3 regions of the Acetobacterium sp. MES1 genome follow, and region 3 is predicted to be linked to each of the others. Evidence: predicted binding sites of a transcription regulator. Region 3 holds the regulator's gene; each other region holds the start of a gene.
What was found. Region 3 encodes Rex, which represses fermentation and respiration genes when NADH is low (regulators of the CRP and FNR family bind a similar motif). Its sites were predicted from a motif close to ATTGTTAANNNNTTAACAAT; they were not measured.

Region 1: the regulator Rex is predicted to act here: its motif matches at 1,900-1,919, upstream of fdhF (formate dehydrogenase subunit alpha).
Region 2: the regulator Rex is predicted to act here: its motif matches at 3,073-3,092, upstream of acsD (acetyl-CoA decarbonylase/synthase complex subunit delta).

Annotation. Positions count from the first base shown of each region.
Region 1 is NZ_MJUY01000054.1:170-8,301, forward strand. Features, by position in the region: partial or broken rRNA gene BI182_RS14475 (23S ribosomal RNA) at 1-482, shown strand, start outside; rRNA gene rrf (5S ribosomal RNA) at 572-688, shown strand; tRNA gene BI182_RS14485 (tRNA-Asn) at 698-772, shown strand; tRNA gene BI182_RS14490 (tRNA-Glu) at 828-902, shown strand; tRNA gene BI182_RS14495 (tRNA-Asp) at 923-999, shown strand; tRNA gene BI182_RS14500 (tRNA-Thr) at 1,176-1,251, shown strand; tRNA gene BI182_RS14505 (tRNA-Tyr) at 1,273-1,357, shown strand; tRNA gene BI182_RS14510 (tRNA-Lys) at 1,362-1,437, shown strand; tRNA gene BI182_RS14515 (tRNA-Gly) at 1,562-1,636, shown strand; gene fdhF (formate dehydrogenase subunit alpha) at 2,130-4,805, shown strand; gene BI182_RS14525 (molybdenum cofactor guanylyltransferase) at 4,866-5,480, shown strand; gene BI182_RS14530 (hypothetical protein) at 5,561-6,190, shown strand; tRNA gene BI182_RS14535 (tRNA-Leu) at 6,341-6,425, shown strand; tRNA gene BI182_RS14540 (tRNA-Gly) at 6,433-6,507, shown strand; tRNA gene BI182_RS14545 (tRNA-Arg) at 6,572-6,648, shown strand; gene BI182_RS14550 (nucleoid-associated protein) at 6,745-7,752, shown strand; gene aroD (type I 3-dehydroquinate dehydratase) at 7,816-8,132, shown strand, end outside.
Region 2 is NZ_MJUY01000022.1:20,315-28,446, reverse strand. Features, by position in the region: gene acsV (corrinoid activation/regeneration protein AcsV) at 1-1,724, shown strand, start outside; gene BI182_RS08000 (DUF3786 domain-containing protein) at 1,740-2,387, shown strand; gene BI182_RS07995 (DUF3786 domain-containing protein) at 2,387-3,043, shown strand; gene acsD (acetyl-CoA decarbonylase/synthase complex subunit delta) at 3,230-4,165, shown strand; gene acsC (acetyl-CoA decarbonylase/synthase complex subunit gamma) at 4,185-5,525, shown strand; gene acsE (carbon monoxide dehydrogenase/acetyl-CoA synthase methytransferase subunit) at 5,594-6,379, shown strand; gene cooS (anaerobic carbon-monoxide dehydrogenase catalytic subunit) at 6,665-8,132, shown strand, end outside.
Region 3 is NZ_MJUY01000003.1:16,896-25,027, reverse strand. Features, by position in the region: gene groL (chaperonin GroEL) at 1-1,463, shown strand, start outside; gene BI182_RS00660 (hypothetical protein) at 1,565-1,798, opposite strand; gene BI182_RS00655 (ABC-F family ATP-binding cassette domain-containing protein) at 1,840-3,768, opposite strand; gene BI182_RS00650 (redox-sensing transcriptional repressor Rex) at 3,917-4,546, shown strand; gene BI182_RS00645 (helix-turn-helix domain-containing protein) at 4,723-5,103, opposite strand; gene BI182_RS00640 (FMN-binding protein) at 5,233-6,063, opposite strand; gene BI182_RS00635 (putative manganese-dependent inorganic diphosphatase) at 6,090-7,712, opposite strand; gene BI182_RS00630 (alpha/beta fold hydrolase) at 7,729-8,132, opposite strand, start outside.

The sequences.
Region 1 (8,132 bases), on a different contig from region 3:
GGCCATCGCTCAACGGATAAAAGCTACCTCGGGGATAACAGGCTTATCTCCCCCAAGAGTCCACATCGACGGGGAGGTTTGGCACCTCGATGTCGGCTCGTCTCATCCTGGGGCTGAAGCAGGTCCCAAGGGTTGGGCTGTTCGCCCATTAAAGAGGCACGCGAGCTGGGTTCAGAACGTCGTGAGACAGTTCGGTCCCTATCCGTCGTGGGCGTTAGATATTTGAGAGGAGCTGTTCCTAGTACGAGAGGACCGGAACGGACAAACCACTGGTGCACCAGTTGTTCCGCCAGGAGCATAGCTGGGTAGCTAAGTTTGGAAGGGATAAGTGCTGAAGGCATCTAAGCACGAAGCCCCCCTCAAGATAAGATATCTCACCGAAAGGTTAAGGTCCCTGATAGACGATCAGGTAGATAGGCTGGATGTGGAAGTATGGCAACATATGGAGCTGACCAGTACTAATCGACCGAGGTCTTGATCCAAGAATTTATACACTGTGCTGTTTTGAATGATCACTGCGTGATCATAAAAGACAATTGATAAATGCAATAATAATTAAATAGTTAATTAATCTCGCGACGATGGCGGAAGGGCCACACCTGTTCCCATACCGAACACAGAAGTAAAGTCTTCCAGCGCCGAAAGTACTTGGTGGGCAACTGCCTGGGAGGATAGGACGTTGCGGGATTTTAAATAATCCTCAGTAGCTCAACGGTGGAGCACTCGGCTGTTAACCGATAGGTTGCTGGTTCGAATCCAGCCTGGGGAGCCATTAAGGAACAAAGCGGGTGTGAAGCAGACCGTTTCATATCCGCTCTTTTAAGCAAGGCCCCTTGGTCAAGCGGTTAAGACACCGCCCTTTCACGGCGGTAACAGGAGTTCGAGTCTCCTAGGGGTCACCAAATTTAATATCCATCCAAGCGGCCTGGTAGTTCAGTTGGTTAGAATGCCAGCCTGTCACGCTGGAGGTCGAGAGTTCGAGTCTCTTCCAGGTCGCCATTTACAAAACATAATAGTATGTCAAACAATTATCATTAAGCTGATGTGGCTCAATTGGCATAAGTAGAGAGCCCAAAATTGACGAGAGTAGCGAGTCAAAATTTTGGTGCGAATCACTTAGTTATCTGTAGTGTATTAGCAGTAAGTAATTCAATGTATCAATACTTTTTTATTAAGCTGATGTGGCTCAATTGGCAGAGCAGCTGATTTGTAATCAGCAGGTTAACGGTTCGAGTCCGTTCATCAGCTCCATTTTTTTGTCAAAATTCGGATGGGAGAATGCCCGAGTGGCTAAAGGGGGCGGACTGTAAATCCGTTGACGACGTCTACGATGGTTCGAATCCATCTTCTCCCACCATCATGACCCATTAGCTCAGTTGGTAGAGCATCTGACTTTTAATCAGGGTGTCGGGCGTTCAAGTCGCCCATGGGTCACCATTAAAAAAGCTAACCGCATGATTTGCGGTTTTTTACTTTTTTGTTAATAAAATTCAACAAAAACATCATTTGTATGAAATAATTACTTGCAGAAGAATGGATTTGTTGTTATAATATAAGCGTTGCGGAAGTGGCTCAGTGGTAGAGCACTGGCTTCCCAAGCCGGGGGTCGCGGGTTCGAATCCCGTCTTCCGCTCCAATAAGATGATCGTCAAAACGTAAGTGTAAAGTTGTGTATAACAATTTTGCACTTTTTTATTTTTCTCTAAAATAGTTCTAACTTGACTCATATAAATTTGGAAGTGAATTACAAATTCCTGTAAAAATTATCAGTAATAACTGATAGAATTGAGATTGCTATAAAAATTTTGTGGTAGTTTAATCGACAGTCATTTTTTAACGTCGGAAAATTACTCGTTATTGTTGCTATTTTCCGAAGTAGTATTTTATTCGCATTTAATTTTTGTTAGTTAAATCACAAACATACAATCATTATAAATTCAGATCCAGAATATCGTTTTGTAAAGCATTGCAAAATCCCATCCGACAGGGATTCTTGGTGATTTTACTAAGACGATAAGTATGTATTTCTTAAATCATCCGAGAAAAGAATCATTTAACTAAAAAACATCAATGACAAATTAAAAGTTATAGAATATAATGGAATCCTAAAAGAAGGGAGAAATAAATTTATGGTTAATTTGACAATTGATGGACAAAAAGTTAGTGTCGAACCAGGAACTACAATACTGAAAGCAGCACGTTCCATCGGTATCGACATTCCGACATTATGTAATTTTAAAGACTTCACACCGGAAGGCAGCTGTCGTATGTGTCTTGTTGAAGTCGTTGGAGCGAGAAGACTTGAAACTTCCTGCTCAACTCCAGTAGCGGAAGGTATGGTGGTTAATACCAATACGCCGGAGGTAAGAGAAGCGCGCCGATTTGTATTAAAAATGCTCATGTCAGATCATACCTTTGACTGTATGACATGTTATAAATATGGTTGTTGCGAATTTGTTGAATTCAATGCGAATTGCATTGAATATGATGCGGTTAAGGCTTTCGGTACCGAACGGGTGATGACAAAACCCATCGATGATTCCAATCCGTTTTATACCTATGATCCCAATAAATGTGTACTCTGTAATCGATGTATCAAAGTTTGCGAACACCTTCAGTGCAACCATATTTTAGCCCAATGTGACCGTGGTTATGAAACCAATATCAATCCGGTTTTCGAAACGCCCAGAGGGAAATCAGAATGTGTCAGCTGTGGTAACTGTATTGCAGTCTGTCCGACTGGTGCATTGGCACCGAAACAGTTTAAACCCTTTGCCTATGCCAAAACAGTTCAGACTGTTTGTCCATATTGCGGAGTAGGCTGTACCTTGAATTTAAAAATAATAGATAATAAGATTACTGACATTTATAGCACAGAAGGAAATGTTAATGACAATCTTTTATGTGTCAAAGGACGCTTTGCTTATGATTTTGTCAGCAGCCCTGATCGTTTAACAACGCCGTTAATCCGCAAAAACGGTGTTCTGGAAGAAGCAAGCTGGGAAGAAGCCTTAAACTTAGTAGCAGAGAAACTAAAAGAAGCTAAAGCAGAAGGTCCTCAGGCAGTTGCGGGGCTGTCTTCAGCCCGATGTACGAATGAGGATAATTATGTTTTCCAGAAATTTATTCGTACTGTTGGTGAAACCAACAACGTTGATCATTGTGCCCGACTTTGTCATGCTTCAACTGTTGCCGGTCTGGCTAAATCATTTGGTAGTGGGGCGATGACCAATAGTATTGATGAAGTGGATTTAATGGATGTTATGTTTGTTACCGGCTCCAATACCACCGAAACTCATCCGGTTATTGGTGCTAAAATAAAACAGCGACAACAAAAAGGGGCAGCTCTGATTGTAGCCGAACCACGAAAAATCGAACTGGCAAAATACGCCGATGTATATTTACAGATTAAACCGGGAACCAATGTCCCATTACTTAATGGAATGATGCGTGCCATTCTGGACGCTGGTCTGGAAGATAAAAACTTTATCAATGAACGAACCGAAGGCTATGCAGCGTTTAAAGAATTTATGGATACGCTGACTGTTGAAGGATGTGCTGAAATCTGTGGTGTTGATCCTGAAGATATGCGTAAAGCGGCACTTCTCTATGCAACCAAAGACAAGGGTGGAATCTTTTATTCCATGGGTGTCACACAGCATAAAACCGGTACCGATGGTGTTATGTCAACCGCCAATCTGGCGATGCTGACTGGAAAAATCGGCCGTGAAGGATGCGGTGTTAATCCATTGCGTGGTCAGAATAATGTTCAGGGAGCCTGTGATATGGGCGCATTACCAGGCGATTTGCCAGGTTATCAGAAAACCGCCAACCCGGAAGTGGTGGAAAAATTCGAAAAAGCCTGGGATGTCAAACTGCCACAAAATGCTGGCAAAACACTGACTGAAATTATTAATGGGGTCGGCGACGGAACCGTAAAATTCTTATACGTCATGGGCGAGAATCCAGTTGTTTCTGATCCGGACACAAATCATGTTAAACATGCTCTTGAAAAAGCCAATTTTGTTGTAGTCCAGGACATCTTCTTAACTGAAACGACAGAGTATGCGGATGTTGTCCTGCCAGCCTTTGTATATGCTGAAAAGGATGGTACCTTCACCAATACGGAACGCCGTATTCAGTTACTCCGAAAAGCGGTAGAAGCTCCCGGAGAAGCTAAGAATGACTGGGAAATTATTTCTTTAATTGCTCAGAAGCTGGGAGCCAAAGGCTTCGACTTTAACAGTGCAGAAGAAATCATGGATGAGATTGCCTCTGTAACTCCCAGCTACACCGGGGTTTCTCATGAACGACTCAGAAATGGCGATCGGATTCAATGGCCATGCCTGAGTAAGGATTCAGAGGGGGCAAAATTCCTCCATGCTGAAAAATTCACACGCGGTTTAGGGGCCTTTATGATTGCCGATTATATCCCACCTGAAGATCAGGCTGATGAAAAATACCCACTGATTCTGATGACCGGTCGTATTTTGCAGCACTATCATACCCGAACCATGACCATGCGGACACCAGGAATCGAGGAAATCGCTGGTGACCCATTTGTCGAAATCAATCCCGAAACAGCTAAAGAATATGACATCAATGAGGGAGATTTCATTACCGTTACGTCGCCCAGAGGAAATGTTTCTGCAAAAACCCGTTTCAATAAGGGAATTATGGAAACGAATCTGTTCATGCCATTCCATTATGGAAACAGCGGTGCTAATCATCTAACCGGCGGAGAATTAGATCCAATAGCTAAAATTCCACCATTTAAAGTTGTCAAAGTCAATATTAGTAAGTAAATAGTCACAAACCAAAAAGGGTGCGCATAAGCACCCTTTTTCGATTAAAGGAGGATGGATTTGAAGAAGTTTGGTACAGCAGTAATCTTGTCGGGGGGCCTCAGTCGACGAATGGGATATGACAAAAAAAAATTACGGATTGATGGCGAAAATATCATCAATCGCATTGTTAAACAGCTTTCCTTAGATTTTGAAGATATTATTATTGCCGGATCAAAACCAGAAGATCTGCCCGAAATTGCTGGGATTCGGGGTGTGTATCCAGATGCTGTGGAGGTGTCGGCATCCCTGGTAGGTATTTATACCGGTCTTTTGCATGCCCGATCTGAGTATCTTTATGTAACAGCTTGTGACATGCCGGTTTATAATCATGATTATGTGGTATACATGAAGCGACTGATTGAGAACAATCCTGATGTAGGTGGTTGCGTTACCCGTTTTGAAGAGTGGATCGAACCCTTTAATGCGTTCTATCGTGCTGATCTTGGCCCTAAAGTAGCTTCTTTCCTGGAAACAGGGCGCAAGAGCATTTATAAATGCTTTGAGCATGAAAATCTCTATTATATTGATGAGAAAAAAGGGCGAGAGTTCAGTCCCGACTGGGATATGTTCTGCAATTTAAATACCCCCAGTGAGTTAAAAAATCATATCAAAAAAAGACGAGACTTGATTTAATCGGGATCGTGCGGCATAATATAAATCTGAAGGTCATGCCGGTAAATGATTCGGATCGGTGGCCTTTAAAAAGGAGTAGTATGAGTTTTAATGTATCACTGATTAGTTTTTTTGTCCTGATAATTGCCTATTTTATCCTGGTGGAGATATTTACCGTGCTTTTTCGTCTGACCGGTCTGCGGGAAGATAAGGCCCGTTTTCAGGCGGTATCCTGTATGACGAACAGCGGCTTTACCACGAGAGAAAGCGAATTGATCCTTAATTCGGCGGCGAGGCGTAATTTGGCTCGAGTGATGATGCTGTTTGGCTATCTGTTTGCGGTTTCCGGGGTTTCGCTTTTAGTCAATTTATTTATTCGTTCTTCAGGGGATCAGATCAATTGGATGACAATACTTTATTCACTGGTTTTTCTTGTGGTAATTTTAGTGATAACCCGATCAAAATGGATCATCCGAAAATTTGATGAATTAGTGGAGCGCCTGGCTAAAAACAAAACAAAGGGAGCATTTTGTAATAATGTTCGCATTCTGGAAATGTTTCACGATAAGCTCATCGCTGAGGTTTTTGTAACCTGCATTCCCCCGGAGATCAGAGATAAAACCTTATTGGAAATGAATTTTCGGCATACCTATAAATTAAATGTTTTGTTAATCAAACGGGGGAATATAATCATGGATCATGTTATTTCTTCTGATGAAATTAAACAGTGAGACCGGGTTTTGATCTATGGTTCAAAAAATAATATAATGGAATTATTTAAAGACAGCATATAAAATATAAAAAAAGTTTCAAAGTGGGTTGACAAAGCCTACGTATTTTGTTATTATAATCAAGCACGTTACAGATGACAGCATTGCTTAGCGGATGTGGCGGAATTGGCAGACGCGCTAGACTTAGGATCTAGTATCGAATGATGTGGGGGTTCAAGTCCCTTCATCCGCACCAATTATAAGCGGAAGTGGCTCAGTGGTAGAGCATCGCCTTGCCAAGGCGAGGGTCGCGGGTTCAAATCCCGTCTTCCGCTCCAAAATTTAATAAATTTGAAGCGATTTGGGCGATTGTCCGAGTCATTCTTTTTAATCTACTTATGTGCGCCCATAGCTCAATTGGATAGAGTGCCTGGCTTCGAACCAGTAGGTTGGGGGTTCGAGCCCCTCTGGGCGTACCATAAACGTGCTTAAACAGTCATTCGTGGCTGTTTTTTATTTACCCGAAAGTTTGTTGAATGTCATCTGATCAAACGTAATAAGAATAGGAAAATGAAATGAAACCAGAAATCAGTATTAACAAAGCAATTTTACATGTTTTGGATACCAATGCAAGTATCCCGGTGTTATCGGACATGCTTTTAAATATGACGGTGTTGATCAAAGAATATGTCGAAAAACATGTGTTAAGATCGCTAAAGGATCCGGAAATTAAACGAACCATGTTTCGGGTGGGGAGTCCTTTTAAAGAGCGAATCATTGATTATAAGAATAATCCCCATGAGCTGATCCGAGTTAGCTCTGAAATATCGCAGTTGTTTTTTGACTATATGCTGGAAAATATAGAGATACCCTCCGCCGATCTGGTTTTTGTGGACTTTAACATCGAACATGAAAACTATCTGGGAATTTTCAAATTTAATTACAAACAGGGATACATCCACTACGTCAATACCGACAATGGTCTGACAAATGATATTCTGGTTCAGCCCTGTGTACTGCCAACGGAAAGTCAGAAACTGGATGAGTTTATTCTTATCAACCTGGCCAGCGATGAGCTGCTTCTAAAGGAAAAACAATATCTGATCAATAACGAGAAGGCTTATTATATTTCCAGCCAATTGATTTTTTGTGAGCCGGCGATTTCCGAAAAGGAGGCTTTTGACATTATTGATAAAACTGTCAAAGAAGTGATTGTCAGAGAATATGGCGGTGATTATGAAAAGCTGAATGCAGTTAAAACGGTGTTGGCAGGCGACTATGAAACCGAAAACGAAATTGATGTCGATAATCTGGCTAAAGTCGTTTTTGATGGGGATTCGACCATTCAGGAGCGTTTCAGATCGTCGTTGGAAGAAAAGGGGCTTTATGATAAAAGGATTCCGGTTACGTCAAATATCGAAAAGAAAATATTCAGTAAGCAAAAGTTCATTACCGATACCGGTATTGAAATCAGTATCCCTACGGATCAGCTAAAGCGAAATGACATTATCGAATTTAAAAATAATCCGGATGGTACCATTTCGGTGGAGATCAAAAATATCGGGCTTTTAAACCACAAGTAACGATCTGCTGTCACCAGGATGGTATTCGCTACGATGAGCGAAAGATTTGGAAGGAAGAATTTTATGGATAGGCAAAAGACATATAAATTAATCGAAAAAAACACTTTTACCTCGTGTGTTCCATTGATCAGCGCCAATCGTAATGAACTGTTGGCTGATGTTGAAGTGGGGGTGGCAAATGGCTGTGATTTTCTGGAGTGGCGTCGGGATCATTTTATGCCGGGAGAGATTCTTACCGTTGCAGACGAACAGGAATTGTTAAGTGAAATGAAAATCAGAATGCCTGATCAGGGGTTGATTTATACTTATCGCAGTCATTGTGAAGGTGGTGTTGTCGAAACTTCCGATGAGATTCGAGCAGCTGCGGTGATTGCTGCAAT
Region 2 (8,132 bases), on a different contig from region 3:
AAGAAATGGCCAGTGGGATCGTTCTTTCCTGTAATGCAACGATCATTGAAGATATCGAGGTGGAAGTACCAGATTTAGCATCTTCTTTTGTAAACGAAATGCAGATTACCGATCTATCAAACAATGAAAATGAAAACATCAAGTATGTTCGAAAAAAAATGATCAAAGAAGGCATGACTAATCAGAGCCGATTGTGGTCGGAAATTATTCAGTTGCCATGCCCCACTATTGAAGACAATTGTGCGGATGAAGATCGGCTGAAGCTTTATTTTAAACACAATTTAGGCTATGAAGATATTACCATCAGTTTGAACGTGATGAAAAAACTGCCGGATGCCTTCAGGAAAAATGATTTTTTAATCGAAGTCGTCTATTTAAAACGTCGGGAAGTAGCTGAAATTCTCGATGTCAAACCGGCCAATAGCGAAAAATCAGTGCTGTACGGGATCGCCCTGGATATTGGTACAACTTCTGTATCAGCCTGTCTGGTGGATATGAATACCAATGAGATTTTAACAAAGGCTTCGATGGGCAATGCCCAGGTTAAATACGGGGCTGATGTGATCAATCGGATTGTTTATTCAGAAAAACCCGGCGGATTGGAAAACCTTCGTCATGCCATCGTCGATGAGAGTATCAATAACCTGATCGAAAAGATGGTTAAAACCGTTGGGATTAAAAAAGAAGACATCTACGAGGTCTGTGCCGCTGGTAATACCACCATGAACCACCTGTTGTTGGGATTAAATCCCGATTATTTACGGCGTGAGCCATTTATTCCAGCCATCAATGACATTCCCGAAATGAAATGTGCTGAGTTGGGTATCAATGTTAATCCGGAAGGAAAAATATATCTGGCCCCATCGGTGGCCAGCTACGTTGGTGGCGATATTACCGCCGGAGTCTTTGCGGTACCAGTCTGGATGCGCGAAGACTTTACGATGCTGGTGGATCTGGGAACAAATGGCGAAATTGTCTTTGGTAACAAGGATTTCTTAATGACCTGTGCCTGTTCGGCGGGTCCGGCTTTTGAAGGTGGCGAAATCAGCTGTGGTACCCGGGCCGTGCCTGGTGCCATCGAACAGGTTACCATCAATGAAGAAGATCTTAGGCCTTTTTATAATACCATTGGCCATGTCAGTCCGGTGGGAATTTGCGGATCGGGGATTATCGACCTGATTTGTGAAATGAAGCGAACCGGCATTATCAACGGCAAAGGTCGAATGGAACGGGATCTGAACCATCCCCGGATCAAATTTGACGAATACGGAATTGGCCAGTATTATCTTTATTCCAAGGAACTGGATAATGGCTCTAAAGATATTTATATCACTGAAATTGATATTGACAGCTTTATCAAGGCCAAAGGAGCCGTGTTTTCGGCGATTTATATTTTAATGGAAAGTTTGGATATGCCCATCGATGTGCTGGAAAACATTTATGTTGCCGGTGGCATCGGCACCAATCTGGATATCACCAATGCCATTGCTCTGGGAATGCTGCCAGATATACCAGTCGATAAATACTTCTATATTGGCAACAGCTCAATGCAGGGGTGTTATCTGGCTCTGACCCTCAGTGAAGGAAAAGATAAGATCCGTGAGATCTCTCAAAATATGACTTATATGGAATTGAGCGTCCACCCGACCTATATGGATGAGTTTATCTCAGCTTGCTTTATTCCGCATACCAACATGAATTTATTTCCGTCTCTGGAAAACTGAAACAGGAGATTTTAAATGGAAAATACCTTACGGGATGAAACCGCAATTGAAGAAAAAAGAAAAGATAAAATACCCTACGAACACTACAAGAGCTTGTTAAAAGACCTGGATCCCCAGACTGTTGCCAAAAACAGCACCTGTCCTTATGATGAAGAAGGGCGCTTCTTTACGGCTACGCTGATGGGAACCCCTTATAAGGTCGCCTATCCCCAGGGTGATGTGACCGATATGAACGGACAGGACTTTGATAATTATAAACTGAAAACCATGATTTTACGTTATCTGATCAATGCCAAAGGGATTAAGGCCACCGGTGAAAACATTGCCTACCGGGATGTTTCCGGCGGGAATATTTATTATCCCTGCTTTGAAGGCCGTTGTCTTAAACGTTTTGCCTTCACCTTCAACTATAATCTCGACGGTTTGAAAAAAGCAATGGCAGTTCTGGACGCCGAACCTCAAAAAATCGGTGATCTGTCCTGGCGTTTTGAGGTCATTAATAATATGTTTATGACCGTAATTTTATGGATCGGTGATGATGAATTCCCACCAGAAGCACAAATACTATTTGATGCTAATTTCCCCAGTGCTTTCAGTGCCGAGGATATGGCAGTGATGGGTGATATTTTTATCCCGGCATTAAAAGAACTTAGTAAGAAATAATGAAGCAAACAAAAATACATAATATTGATCCCCATTTTTCGGAAAGTAGTTATGTCATTAACCGTGATTTATTTAAAAACTATGATCCCGGTGAGATGAGTAAAAACTCGTCTTGTCCCTATACACCGGAAAGTGGGCGGTTTGAAATGACCGTCCTGGGTGAAACCTATTTTGTTGACTACCCCAGTGGTATGGTTGTGAATGCCCGGGGCGAGGATTTTGATAATTATTCGGTCAAAATTTTTATTCTCAGATATTTAATGAATGCCAACGGAAACGAAGCGACCAATGAATGGATCAGTTTTAAAGAGTTTCCGGATGGCCCCATTTACTATTCTAATTTCCATAAACGCTGTCTTCAAGTTTTTGCACAAATCGGCAATGAAATGCCAGAACAACTTAAAAGTTACATGAGTTGGTTAAAAGCTGTGCCTTACAGCAAGGGTGACCTTGCCTGGCAGTTCACAGTGACAAGTGGTGTTGATATCATCTGGATTTTATGGTTTGGGGATGATGAGTTTGAAGCAGAGGCCCAAATCCTATTTGATAAAAAATTAACAGATGTCTTCAATATTAAAGATTTAGCAATTTTAGGGGATGTTTTAATGATTTCACTGAAAACCTTTACTTTCTCTTTAGACTCTAAAAAAAATTAGGATAAATTTTAGAAAAATGCCGAAAATTAATTGACAAACTTTTAACTAATATAGTACAATCTGTGTATACTTATATATACAGGTAAAAAGCTGTAGAATATGCAATGGTTTTAATTTGGTTTTAAAGTGTCATGCTTTGAAATAAATATTTTGAAAAAAGGTAACAGGTTAGGAGGAAACAAAAAAATGCCATACAAAAAAGCAGAACAAAAATTTAGTGGCAAGATCAACGTATGCGAGTTAGGTGTAGGAGATGCAGCTATCAGCATAGGTGGAGAAAACTCATTACCATTTTTAGGTACTGAAGGATTCAAGACCGCAGTTGGAATCGCAATCTCAGATACCACCGATGAGTGGGCAGATTGCTTCAAAGCACTTTACGGAGATGATTTGAAAAACCCTGCAGCTTTAGCAAAAGCAGCAGTAGAAAAATCAGGTGCTGATTTCTTGTTAATTAAACTTGAAAGTGCTGATCCAAACGGCGCTGATGCATCAGTTGAAAGCTGTGTTGCTACAGCTGTAGCAGTAGAAGCTGCAATTAACGTACCTTTAGTTGTAGAAGGATGTAAAAACGCAGAAAAAGATGCTAAGTTATTAGAAGAAGTAGCTAAAGCTCTTGAAGGAAAAAATGTCGTTTTATTCTCTGCAATAGAAGATAATTACAAAACAATCGGTGCTGCTGGTGGAATGGCTTATGGTCAAAAAGTTTCAGCGGAATCATCAGTTGATATCAACCTTGCAAAACAATTAAACATCTTATTAACACAATTAGGCGTTAATAGTAAAGAAATTTTAATGGATGTTGGATCATCAGCAGCCGGTTACGGCTTTGAATATGTTGCTTCAACAATGGATCGTATTCGCCTTGCTGGCCTTGGTCAAAACGACGAAAGTTTACAAATGCCAATTATAACAAATATTTCTGGCGAAGCCTGGGGCGTTAAAGAAGCTGTAACAACAGTTGAAGATGCACCAGAATGGGGCGATCAGGAAGCTCGTGGGATTGGTATGGAAGTTTCGACAGCAGCATCTTGTGTTGTTAGCGGATCAAACGCAATCGTTGTAAGACATCCAGAATCAGCTAAAACTATTAAAGCTTTAGTTGCTGGAATCATAGGTTAGGAAAGGAAGGCGAATACAAATGGCAGTAAAAGGTTTAGATATCTTTAAACTCACACCAAAAACAAACTGTAAAGAGTGTGGTTTCCCAACATGTATGGCTTTCTCAATGAAAGCAGCAACAGGCGCTGTTGCTATTGAAAAATGTCCATATATTTCAGAAGAATCCAAAGCATTGTTATCAGAAGCAACAGCTCCACCAATGAAAACAATCAAATTTGGAGCTGGTGATACAGAAAAATCACTAGGTGGCGAAACAGTTTTATTCAGACATGAAAAAACATTAGTTAACAAAAACTTGTTTGCAGTTGAATTATCAGATGCAATGAGCGATGCTGAAATTGATGCAGCTTGTGCAAAAATAATGAAAGTTAACTATGAACGTATCAGTGAAATGATGTTTGTAGAAGTTGTTGCAGTTCGTTTTGTTGCTGATGCAGCTAAATTTACAGCACTCGTTAAAAAAGTAGCTGAATGTGGCAAAATCCCAATGATCATTACAACTGATGCTGAAGTAGCAAAAGCAGCGGTTGCTGGTGCAGGTGCTGGCGCAATTATCATGGGTGCAACTAAAGACAATGCAGCGGCTATGGTTGAAGTTGCAAAAGCAGCAGCAGCTGTTCTTGGTGTTTCAGCGGATACGATTGAAGCATTACATGATTTAGTTGAAGAAATTGAAAAAATGGGTTATAAAAACCTAGTCTTAAATGTAGGCGAAACCACAATTAAAGATGCTTACGCAAATGCAGTTAATATTCGTACAGCAGCAATCAAAGGAGATGATCGTTCATTCGGATATCCTTCAGTTGTATTTGCAAATAAATTGGCACCAGCTAATACCAACCTGCAAATTGCTTTGGCATCGGCTTTCGTTCTTCGTTATGGTTCAATCATCGTTATGGACGAAATGGACTTCAACGCTGCTTTACCACTGTTTGGTTTAAGACAAAACATCTTTACCGATCCTCAAAAACCAATGCGTGTTGAACCTAAGGTTTATGAATTCAATAAACCAACAGGTAAAGATCCAGTGCTAGTAACAGTTGACTTCGCTTTATCTTACTTTGTAGTTGCTGGCGAAATCGAACGATCTAAAGTTCCTGCTTACCTGGCAATTCCAGATGCAGGCGGTTACTCAGTTCTTACTGCTTGGGCTGCTGGTAAATTTGGTTCTTCAGTTATTGCTAACTTCATTAAAGAAGCCGATGTTGCCAGCTTAACTACCTCTCGTAAGTTAATCTTACCAGGTAAAGTTGCTGTACTTCAAGGCGATTTAGCTGAATTACTGCCTGAATGGGAAGTAATCGTTGGACCAAACGAAGCAATGCAATTACCTAAGTTCTTAAGAGATATGCAAGCATAATATCAATCTGTGTCCGGGGTTATTCCCGGACACACCTAAACATTTTTTCAATTTGAAAGGGGAACAATATGTCAAAATTTATGGTTATTGGTGAAAGAATTCACTGTATTTCTCCAGCAATTCGTCAAGCGTTTGCAGATAGAAATCCAGAACCAATTCTTTTAAGAGCAAAAGAACAATTAGATGCTGGGGCAGATTATCTTGATTTAAATATCGGACCTGCTGAAAAAGGCGGCGAAGAATTAATGCAGTGGGGAGTAAAAATACTTCAAGAAAACTTTGATAATGTGCCAATCGCTTTAGATACAGCCAATATGAAAGCAATCGAAGCTGGGATTAAGGTTTATAACCGATCAAAAGGAAAACCAATCGTAAACTCAGCTGATGCTGGCGACCGAATTGGTTACCTGGATTTAGCAGCAGCTAATGATGCTATGTGTATTGCTCTTTGTTCTAAAGAAGGTGTTCCAAGCAATAATGACGAACGGATTATGTATTGTTCTGAATTATTAGAACGTGGTATGGAACATGGTATGGAGCCTACAGATATGTTATTTGACCCATTATTTTTAGTTATTAAAGGTATGCAGGACAAACAACCTGATGTATTAGAAGCAATTCAAATGATTTCAGACATGGGACTTTTGACAACTGGTGGGCTAAGCAACGTATCGAATGGCGCACCAAAACACATCCGTCCATTATTAGATAGCGCTACAGTTGCTATGGCAATGCAATGTGGATTCAGTTCTGCTATCGTTAATCCTTGCGACAAACGATTAATGGAAACCATTGTTGCCTGCGATATTATCAAAAATAATATCCTTTATGCAGATTCAGTACTTGAGTTCTAGAAATACCTTTATAAATCAATAAAACAGGTATTTGAAAATACTCATAAAAAAAGCCCCCGACCACAATTCACCACTTGCCGCACAAGTTAAGATGAAAGTCAGGAGCAAACAACTATGTATAATGTATCACTCACCTACATTGTATAACATTTAACAATGTTTGTAAAGGGTAATTTGATTATTTTTTTCGATATGATAAAACTTTTTACAAATCCGTAAAAAATAACTATTATACGAAACAGGTGCGTTGATATAAATTATAAAATTTAGAGAGGTAGAAAAAATATGAGCAATGAAGTTTTGAATTATGATAAGATTGCTGAAGCATCTCTAGCGAAAGCTCAAAGAGATGGCGCAGAAACAATGTGGGATCGTCGTGCAGCCCAAAAAACCCAATGTGGTTTTGGAGAAGCAGGGGTTTGTTGTAGAATTTGTACAATGGGTCCATGTCGAGTTAGTCCAGTTCCTGGAAAAGGTGCTGAAAGAGGTATTTGTGGAGCTAACGCTGACACAATTGTAGCAAGAAACACAGCAAGAATGGTCGCTGCTGGAGCATCTGCTCACTCGGATCATGCCCGTGATATCGTTCATGCATTACATCATTCAAAAGCCGAAGGTCCTTACAAAGTTCGTGACGAAGCTAAATTAAGAAGAATTGCTAAAGAATGGGATGTTGTTGATGCCGATACAAAAGAAACCTATGCGTTAGCACATGAAATGGCTGAATTAGCATTAGAAGAGTTTGGAAAACCTTTTGGTACCCAACGTTTCTTAAAAAGAGCTCCAAAAGCCCGTCAGGAAATCTGGGCAAGAGAAGACATTGCACCACGTGCTATCGATATGGAAGTTGTAACCTTAATGCATTCAACACATATGGGTTGTGCAGCTGATTACGAAAGTCTTTTCCGACGTGCGATGAGAACTGGTATGGCAGATGGTTGGGGCGGTTCCATGATCGGTACCGAATTCTCTGATATCTTATATGGTACCCCAACTGCTCGTGCTTCATCTTCTAACTTAGGTGTTATTGATGCTGAAATGGTAAACATCATGGTTCATGGTCATGATCCAAACCTTTCCGAAATGGTTGTTCTAGCAGCTCAAAACCCAGAAATGGTTGAATTAGCTAAATCTAAAGGTGCCAAAGGCATTAACATCGTTGGGATGTGTTGTACTGGTAATGAAATGACCATGCGTCATGGTATCAAAATTGCCGGTAACTTCTACCAACAGGAAATGGCAATCATTACTGGTGCCATGGAAGCCGTTGTCGTTGACGTTCAATGTATCTTCCCAGCACTGCCAGAACTTGCTAAAACTTACCATACCCGATTTGTTAGTACCTCACCAAAAGCTAAAATAGCTGGTGATATCTTCATCGAATTCTCAGAAGCAACTGGTTTAGACAATGCAGCTGAAATTGTTAAATTGGCAGTCGAAAACTTCCCAAATCGGGATGCTTCAAAAGTAGAAATTCCAGATATCAAACAAGACACAATGGTTGGTTACTCAGTAGAAACCATTATCGAACATTTAGATGCAGTTGTTAACTCTCAATTAGAAGATGAACTGGGAACCGTTAAACCATTAACCGATGTTATCTATGCAGGCGTTATCCGTGGTGCTGCTGGTGTAGTTGGTTGTAATAATCCAAAACAACAACATGACTATGCTCATATTACTGTTATGGAAGAACTGATCAAACGTGACGTCATCTGCGTTGTTACCGGTTGTGCTGCTCAAGCTGCTGCCA
Region 3 (8,132 bases):
AAGAAATTGAGCTGGAAGATGCCTTTGAAAACATGGGTGCGCAGCTGGTTAAAGAAGTTGCTACTAAAACAAATGACGTCGCAGGGGACGGAACAACCACAGCTACTTTATTGGCTCAGGCAATTGTTCGTGAAGGTAACCGTAACGTTGTTGCCGGTGCAAACCCAATGGTTCTTAAAAAAGGGATTGAAAAAGCAGTTGCGACTGTTGTCGAAGAATTAAAAGCAAACAGTAAAAAAATTGAAAGCAAAGAAGCAATCGCTCAGGTTGCATCCATTTCGGCAGCCGATGCCGAAATTGGAAAACTGATTTCCGAAGCGATGGATAAAGTCGGTGATGACGGAGTTATCACCGTTGAAGAAGGCAAAGGTATGGGTACCGAGTTAGAGTTTACTGAAGGGATGCAATTTGACCGGGGCTACTTATCAGCGTATATGGTAACTGACACCGAAAAAATGGTTGCCATCCTGGATAATCCCTATATCTTAATCACTGACAAAAAAATCTCCAATATTCAGGAAATTTTACCAGTTTTGGAACAAATTGTTCAAACTGGCAGTAAGCTGTTAATTATTGCTGAAGATGTTGAAGGCGAAGCATTGGCAACATTGGTTGTTAATAAATTACGGGGAACCTTTAACTGTGTCGCAGTAAAAGCTCCTGGCTTTGGCGATCGTCGTAAAGCGATGCTGGCTGATATTGCCGCATTAACTGGCGGAGAAGTGATCTCGGACGAATTAGGCTTAGAATTAAAAACCACAACCATTGAACAATTAGGCCGTGCCCGTCAGGTAAAAGTTGACAAAGAAGATACCATTATTGTTGAAGGTAGCGGAAATAAAGAGGCTGTTGAAGAACGAATCCGTCAGATCAAAGCGCAGATTCCAGAAACTTCTTCCGAATATGATAAAGAAAAACTTCAGGAACGTTTGGCTAAATTATCCGGCGGTGTAGCAGTTATCCAAGTTGGTGCAGCTACCGAAACTGAACTGAAAGAAATCAAATACCGTATCGAAGATGCTTTAAATGCGACTCGGGCAGCGGTTGAAGAAGGCGTTGTGTCCGGTGGTGGTACCGCTTATATTAATGCGATTCCAAAGGTTGATGCCTTAATCGAAACTCTTGAAGGCGACGAAAAAACTGGTGCTGGTATCATCCGTCGGGCGATTGAAGAACCAATGCGACAAATTGCTGAAAATGCCGGTCTTGAAGGATCGGTTATTGTTTCACAAATGGCTGGTAAAGCTGTTGGCGTTGGCTATGATGCTTCTAAAGGCGAATTTGTTGATATGTTCAAAGCGGGCATTATTGACCCGACCAAGGTTACCCGTTCAGCGATTCAAAATGCCGCCAGTGTTTCGGCAATGTTCTTAACCACTGAAGTAGCGGTTGCTGATCTTCCAAGCGAAGATGCCGGTATGGGCGGAATGCCAGGTGGCATGGGCGGAATGCCAATGATGTAAGCCTCCGGCTGCATCAGTAGATAAACTAAAATAATTAATATAAGCAACCAAAAAGGCAGTCTCTCGCGAGGCTGCCTTTTTAATTGCGGTTTTAGAAGCATTTAGTCGACATTGTAGGGGATCCCGGCGAATAGGACTTCCATCTCCGGTTGTTCCAGCTCTGCCAGTTTGATAATGAGACCATTGATTAAAGTGATCAGGGCTTGGGCATCGGGAGATTCATCATCGATCGGTTTGGCAGCATAAAGGGCAACCAGCATGGTGTTGCGGGTGGTTCCTTTCACTTCTTTAAACAGGGTATTTAATACCTTTTTTTCATTTTTAGTCAGTTCCATTTCTTCCTCCAATAATATATTATTGCTTTATTAAACGATTGTTACTCGGTTTCCAGAGCCAGTAAGGCGACTTCCCAGGAATCCGTTAACTCAGATAATTGCTGTTTGAGTGCTTCATAGGACAGATTGATCTCAGCTGCCAAAGCCAGGTTATCATAGAAATCCGGAGCACACATGGCAGTTTCAATGGATTCGATTTTCTGTTCAGTCACTAGTATGGTTTCTTCAATTTCCTTAACCTGCTTCTTCAAGAGCCGAATACGGGCTTCTTCTTCTTTTTGCTTTTTGCGATCCGTTCGCTGCTGTGTTTTGGTTACAATTGTTTTATTCTCTTCGGCCAGAACAGCTGCCCGGGCGGAAGCATCCGCCTTTTGTTTTAAGTAGTCATCATAGTTGCCCAGATGGATTTCCATCCCATCAGCTGAGAACTGGTAGATCTGGGTTGAAATTCGATTTAAAAAATACCGGTCATGGGAGATAAACAGTAAGGTGCCCTCATATTGGCTCAAGGCATTTTCAAGGATTTCTTTGGTGTCCATGTCAATGTGATTGGTCGGCTCATCCATCAATAAGAAGTTGGACTGAGAAATCATCAAGCGGGCCAACAGCAACCGGGCCTTTTCACCGCCAGATAGGGTGCCAATCGGTTTAAAGACCTCATCGCCGACAAATAAAAAGGCCGCCAGGATATTGCGCAATTCGCCTTCAGTCAGTTTCGAATCGACATCCCACAGGGCTTCCAGCAGATTTTCATTGTAGAATTGCTTCAGAGCCTGATGTTCCTGATCGAAATAACCGATATGGACCTTCTGACCCAGTCGGATTTCGCCGGCATCGGCGGCCAACTTTTTCTGCAAAATGCGAAAAAGGGTTGTTTTTCCGGCACCATTGGGTCCAATGATGCCGATTTTATCACCGCGATGAATTTCAAAATTCATATTCTGAAAAAGCAGACGATCGCCAAAGGATTTTTTAATCCCTGTCACCGCCAAAACGTCATTGCCGCTTTTAACCCGGGGGACAAAGCTGAAATGGCTGTTATGAGCAGTTTCGACCTTGTCGAGCAACTCAATCTTACTGAGGGCTTTTTCCCGGCTTGAAGCCCGTTTTGAGCTTTTGATGGAGTTATAAGCCCGGAACCGGTCGATGACTTCCTGCTGGTGTTTGATTTCTTTAAGTTGTTGTTGATACTGATGATTTTGTTCCATCATATCCTGTCGCTTTTTTAGTGCATACTGGGTATAATTGCCTTGATATTCTTTGATGTTTTTCTGGGATACTTCGATAATTGAAGTACAGACTTTATCGATAAAATAGCGGTCATGGGACACGATGACAAAAGTACCGGGGTAATTCTTCAGATATTGTTCCAACCACTGCAGGGCATCGATATCGAGGTAGTTGGTGGGCTCATCCAATAAGAGCAGTTCCGGTTCCTGAAGTAGGATCTGGCCCAACGTAGCACGGGTTTTTTCACCGCCGCTAAGCATCGAGAAGGCTTTAGTTTGATCTTCGGGCTTAAAACCGAGGCCATTGATGACACCCCGAATTCGGCTGGGGTATTCATAACCGTGTTGTTCGGCAAAACTTTCTTGCAATTCCCCAAACTCTAGTATCAGTTTTTCCTGCTCTGCCCCGGTGCTGTCGGCAATGGCAGCGCCAATTTGTTTGATTCGCTTTTCCATGTCAATCAGCGGTTTAAATACATCAGTGAGCATTTCGAGTAGGGTTGTGTTCTCGGCAATTGTGGACTCCTGAGATAAATAGCTGATGGTTAGTCCGTTTTTTTTGCTGATTCGTCCGGTATCAGGGATCAGTTCGCCAGTAATCAGCTTAAGCAGCGTCGATTTTCCGGTACCATTGCGGCCGACCAGACCGATTTGTTTTTTTTCATTAATGGATAGATTAAGATTATTAAAAATTTCATGAATGCCATAACTAAAATGCAAATTTTCGATATTGATTAACATTATTTCACCTGTTTTCGTTTTTGTTCAGTTATTTGAGTTCACTTTTACTATTCTATCAAAAAAAACGGCAAATTAAAATGAATAATTTGACGTAATTGGTTCATATTGATATAATTAGTTGACTATCCGAAAGAAAGGAGAAGTAATCATGCATCGCTTCTCAAAAAAAGTATCAATGACCGTCGTAAAACGGTTACCGAAATATTATCAATATTTAAGTGATTTACAACTCAATGATATCGAAAAAATATCATCCCGGGAATTAGCAAGTCTGATGGGCCTGACAGCTTCTCAAATTAGACAGGATTTGAATTCTTTCGGGGGGTATGGACAACAGGGGTACGGCTATAATGTGGGAGAATTAAAGGAGGCTATCAAGGAAATTTTGGGTCTTGATAGTGAATATAATTGTATTATCATTGGTGGCGGGAATATGGGTCATGCCATCGCAAACTACGAACGATTTAAGCGGGAAGGTGTGATTTTAAAAGGCGTCTTCGATGTTGATCCATTGACTGTAGGTACAGTCGTTGGCAGTGTAGTAGTAAAACATATGGATGAACTTGATGAATTTGTCAAAGCGAATGAAATTGACATCGCCATTTTGTGTGTGCCCCGGGAAGTCGGTCAGAAAGTTGCAACCCAGATTACAGAACTGGGTGTGAAAGGTATCCTCAATTTTAGCCCATTGGATTTGGATGTTCCCAGTGATGTAGTGGTTGAGAATGTTAACATTACAGATAGTTTATTCACGTTAACTTATCTGCTGGGTGAGTAAAAGATTAGTTGTAGAGTATGGGAAGAGTTTGATTTTCTTTAATCAGGCTCTTTATATTTTGCTCAAAAAAGAAAACACAACTGCGGATATATCGGTGAATTAAAAAAGAAACACTTTCTTTGTGTTTCTTTTGTTTTATAACAAGTTATTTAAACATGATTTTCGTAGTTTTTGATTTACTTCCCACTGGAGCTCTTAAAATTAATAAAATCCAGAACCTCTTGCTTATAGCTTTCCGGGAAAGAGAAGTACGAAGAAAAAGAATCCACTTCTTCGTTGGAAAAAACGTAAGATTTCAAAAATTCTTCACATGTCATCGGTTTCGGGTTGCTTGGTAAAAGCTTTGGCTGATCGGTTCTACATAATAAATAGTCCACAGAAACTTCAAAGAAATCTGCAATTTTTATCAGTAATTGGTTTTCAGGTAAGTTTTTATCTTTTTCATACTTGGAGATAGAGCTTTTATTTAGATAGAAAAGATTGGCAAAATTCTCCTGTGTTAATCGTTTTGAAATCCGCAACGCTTTTAATCGGCTGCCAAAAGTATTGTTTTCCATTTTTTCACCTTCTTTCAGTTTAGAATTGTTGGCATAAATGCACTGCCTATAGCGTAATTATATCACGTCTTTAACATTTGTCAAGATTTACGGTTGAATTAAAGGAATAAATCTTAAAGGGATAAAGCATCAAAAAGGCGCTCTTGCTTCTCTTAAGAGTCGTAGACATTCTCCGTATTTGACTTTTTCTGGAGATGCTTCATTGGCTGGAAATGGACTTTCCAGAGACTGACTGCTAAGAGCAGTCTTCGTTATTGTGTCAAATAATGCATTAAAGTCCGTATTGGCAGGAGGATCAGTTGATTTGCGTTTTGATTTTCCGTCTTCGGTTATAATTTCATCGTAACTCAGAGAGACCAGCGTTGATCCGTTAAAGGTTGCCTGAAGAAATCCCTGATAGCCATCATGGTCGGGGTTGCTGGTGATTGAATAAGTATCGAGGGTGTCAATTTTTATTGGTTCATGATCACCTTTGCTGGCCAGATCCAGAATTGCCTTGGACAAACTGATAAATTTTTCGGATGTTTGTGTCGCACCGGATATAGCGTCAGTTTCATCAGGATTTTGCGACATCAGCAATTCGCTATAAAGGCGGAGATAGAGAGCACTTAAATTTGCCACAGCCAGATTGGGCCAGGTTTTGTCAGAACCCTCGACAGACAGGCGATCAGACTTGTTTTTGTCGATTTCGTTTAAGGTTACCCGTGTAATTAGGCCGTTTTTTATTAAAAGGTTCAATTGTTGGCCATAGCCCCGAGTGTCATAATATTTTGTGCTTGCGGAATACTGACCATCGATCAGGGCGCCAGAAATATCTGCCGAAAAAATTGAACCAGTTGCGGGATCATTGATCAGTTCTTTTTCAACGCAGCCAGTCAATAAAAGCGATAGCAAACCTGAGACCAGAAAGATAATCACCAGTCGAAGTCCGATATATTTTTTGGATTCATTTTTTTGCATCATTTTCACCAAAATCTGGATTCGTTTTAAAAAGAGGAGGCGTTCATCAGCGGCGGCACAATCTGTTTTTTTCGGGAAAAAACACCATTCATGTATTTGCTGAATTCACCGGGTTGAAAGCCAAAAGCCAGCTGGGCGAGATTTTTAGCTTCACCGGCGATGATTAGTTCGGAGCCCCCTAATATAATGTCGGTAACCATTAAAATAGCCAGATCCAGGCTTTCTTCTGCACACAATTTATTCATTTCCTGCAGAACCCCATCCAGTTTGTCAAAGATACCCCGGAAATCTCCAGTATTGATTTGTGAAACCCCAATTTTATAGGCTCCCATGGTGAATAGCTTCCGATCGGTGGAGATAATTTCAAAGGGGTGCATTTCTTTTAAATTACTGCCAGCCACTAACATTTTTTCGCCGTAACTCTTAACATCGAGATTCAAAATTTTCCCTAATTCCAGGGCAATAACCCGGTCTTCTTCAGTGCAGGTGGGAGAATTAAAAAGCAGCGTATCCGAGATGATTGCGCTGAGCATCAGTCCGGCCATATCTTTGGGGATGGCAACCTGATGCTCATGGTACATTTTGGCGACAATGGTGGCGGTGCAGCCAACTGGTTCAATTCGCAGATACAGTGGTGTAGCAGTTTGGATTTCAGCGACCCGATGATGGTCAATCACTTCAATGATTTCAGCTTCTTCAACGCCAACGATCGACTGGTTGCGTTCGTTGTGGTCGACCAGAATCACTTTTTTCCGGCTAAAGTCAATCAGGTTGCTACGGGAAATGGTTGAAAGAACCCTCCCGTCGACATCCACCACGGGGAAACGCTCATGATCTGAGGTTAGCATGTTTTTTTTGACATCATCGATGGTTTCGTAAGTCATGAAATATTCCAGATGGTGTTTCTGGTAATATTTTTTGATCGGAATTCCCTGACAGAGTAACCGGATGACTTCGAAGGGACCAAAGGCGACAATCAATACGGCCCCCTGGTAATTTTTGGGAATATCAAAAACGATATCTGGAGATGCATTGGAAACAATAATAATTCCGGCACCAGTGGCAAAGGCCCGGTTGAGATAGATATCCTGTGAAACGGTAACTAAAATGTCTCGACTGCTTAAGGTTTGACCATCCTCGATTTCGGTAATGGTATAAACATCGCCCCGCACTAGTTCGGATTTGATTGAGCCATAAACCTGAGCTTCAAGTAAATCAATGATGTTATCCAGTGGGGTTTCGCTGTCCCGCAGCAGCGATTTTGAAAAAGCATCGGTGTAGGCGGGAATAATATCGGACAGGGAAACCATCCCAATGAGCTGCTCTTCATCGCTGATTACAGGTAAGGAGCGGCCAGGATGATCAATAATCTGGCCCATGGTTTTTGAAACGGAGTCTTTTTCATAGGCCATCGAAAAATCAGTCAGCACCAGGTCTGAAACCTGGGGTTTGACATCTTTGATCAGTTCGGGTAAGCTGACGCCAAAAGTATCGAGAACAAACTGGGTCTCCTTATTAACGGGGCCCAGCCGGGCGGGAAAGACCAGAGTATGTCCCAGGGTTTGCTTTAAATGAGCATAGGCAATGGCTGAGCAGATGGAATCGGTGTCCGGATTGCGGTGTCCGAAGACATATATTTTTGGGGTCATCGGTGGTTCTCCTTATTTATTTAGATAATGAATGCGTATTTAAAAATCGCAGGATGTCTCTATAGACTAATTCTCGTTTATCTTCGTTTAGAATTTCATGTCGCATCAGCGGATAGAGAATCGACTCGACGTTTGCGACACCGATTTTTTTTAGCTGCTGGGTTAGCTGCGTTACTTCTTTGCCCATGCCACCAACGGGGTCATCCCGGCCAGCTAAAAAAAGCAAGGGAAATTCGCTGGGGATTTTTTTGAGATTCGACGTTTTGGTGGTGTAATCAAGACCATAAAACAAATCCCGGTAAAACCCGGCACTACAGGTAAAACCACAGAGATCATCGCTTAAATAGGCATCGACGTTGGATTTGCTCAGGGAGATCCAATCATATTCAGTTCGGTTGGGTTTAAACTTTTTATTATAGC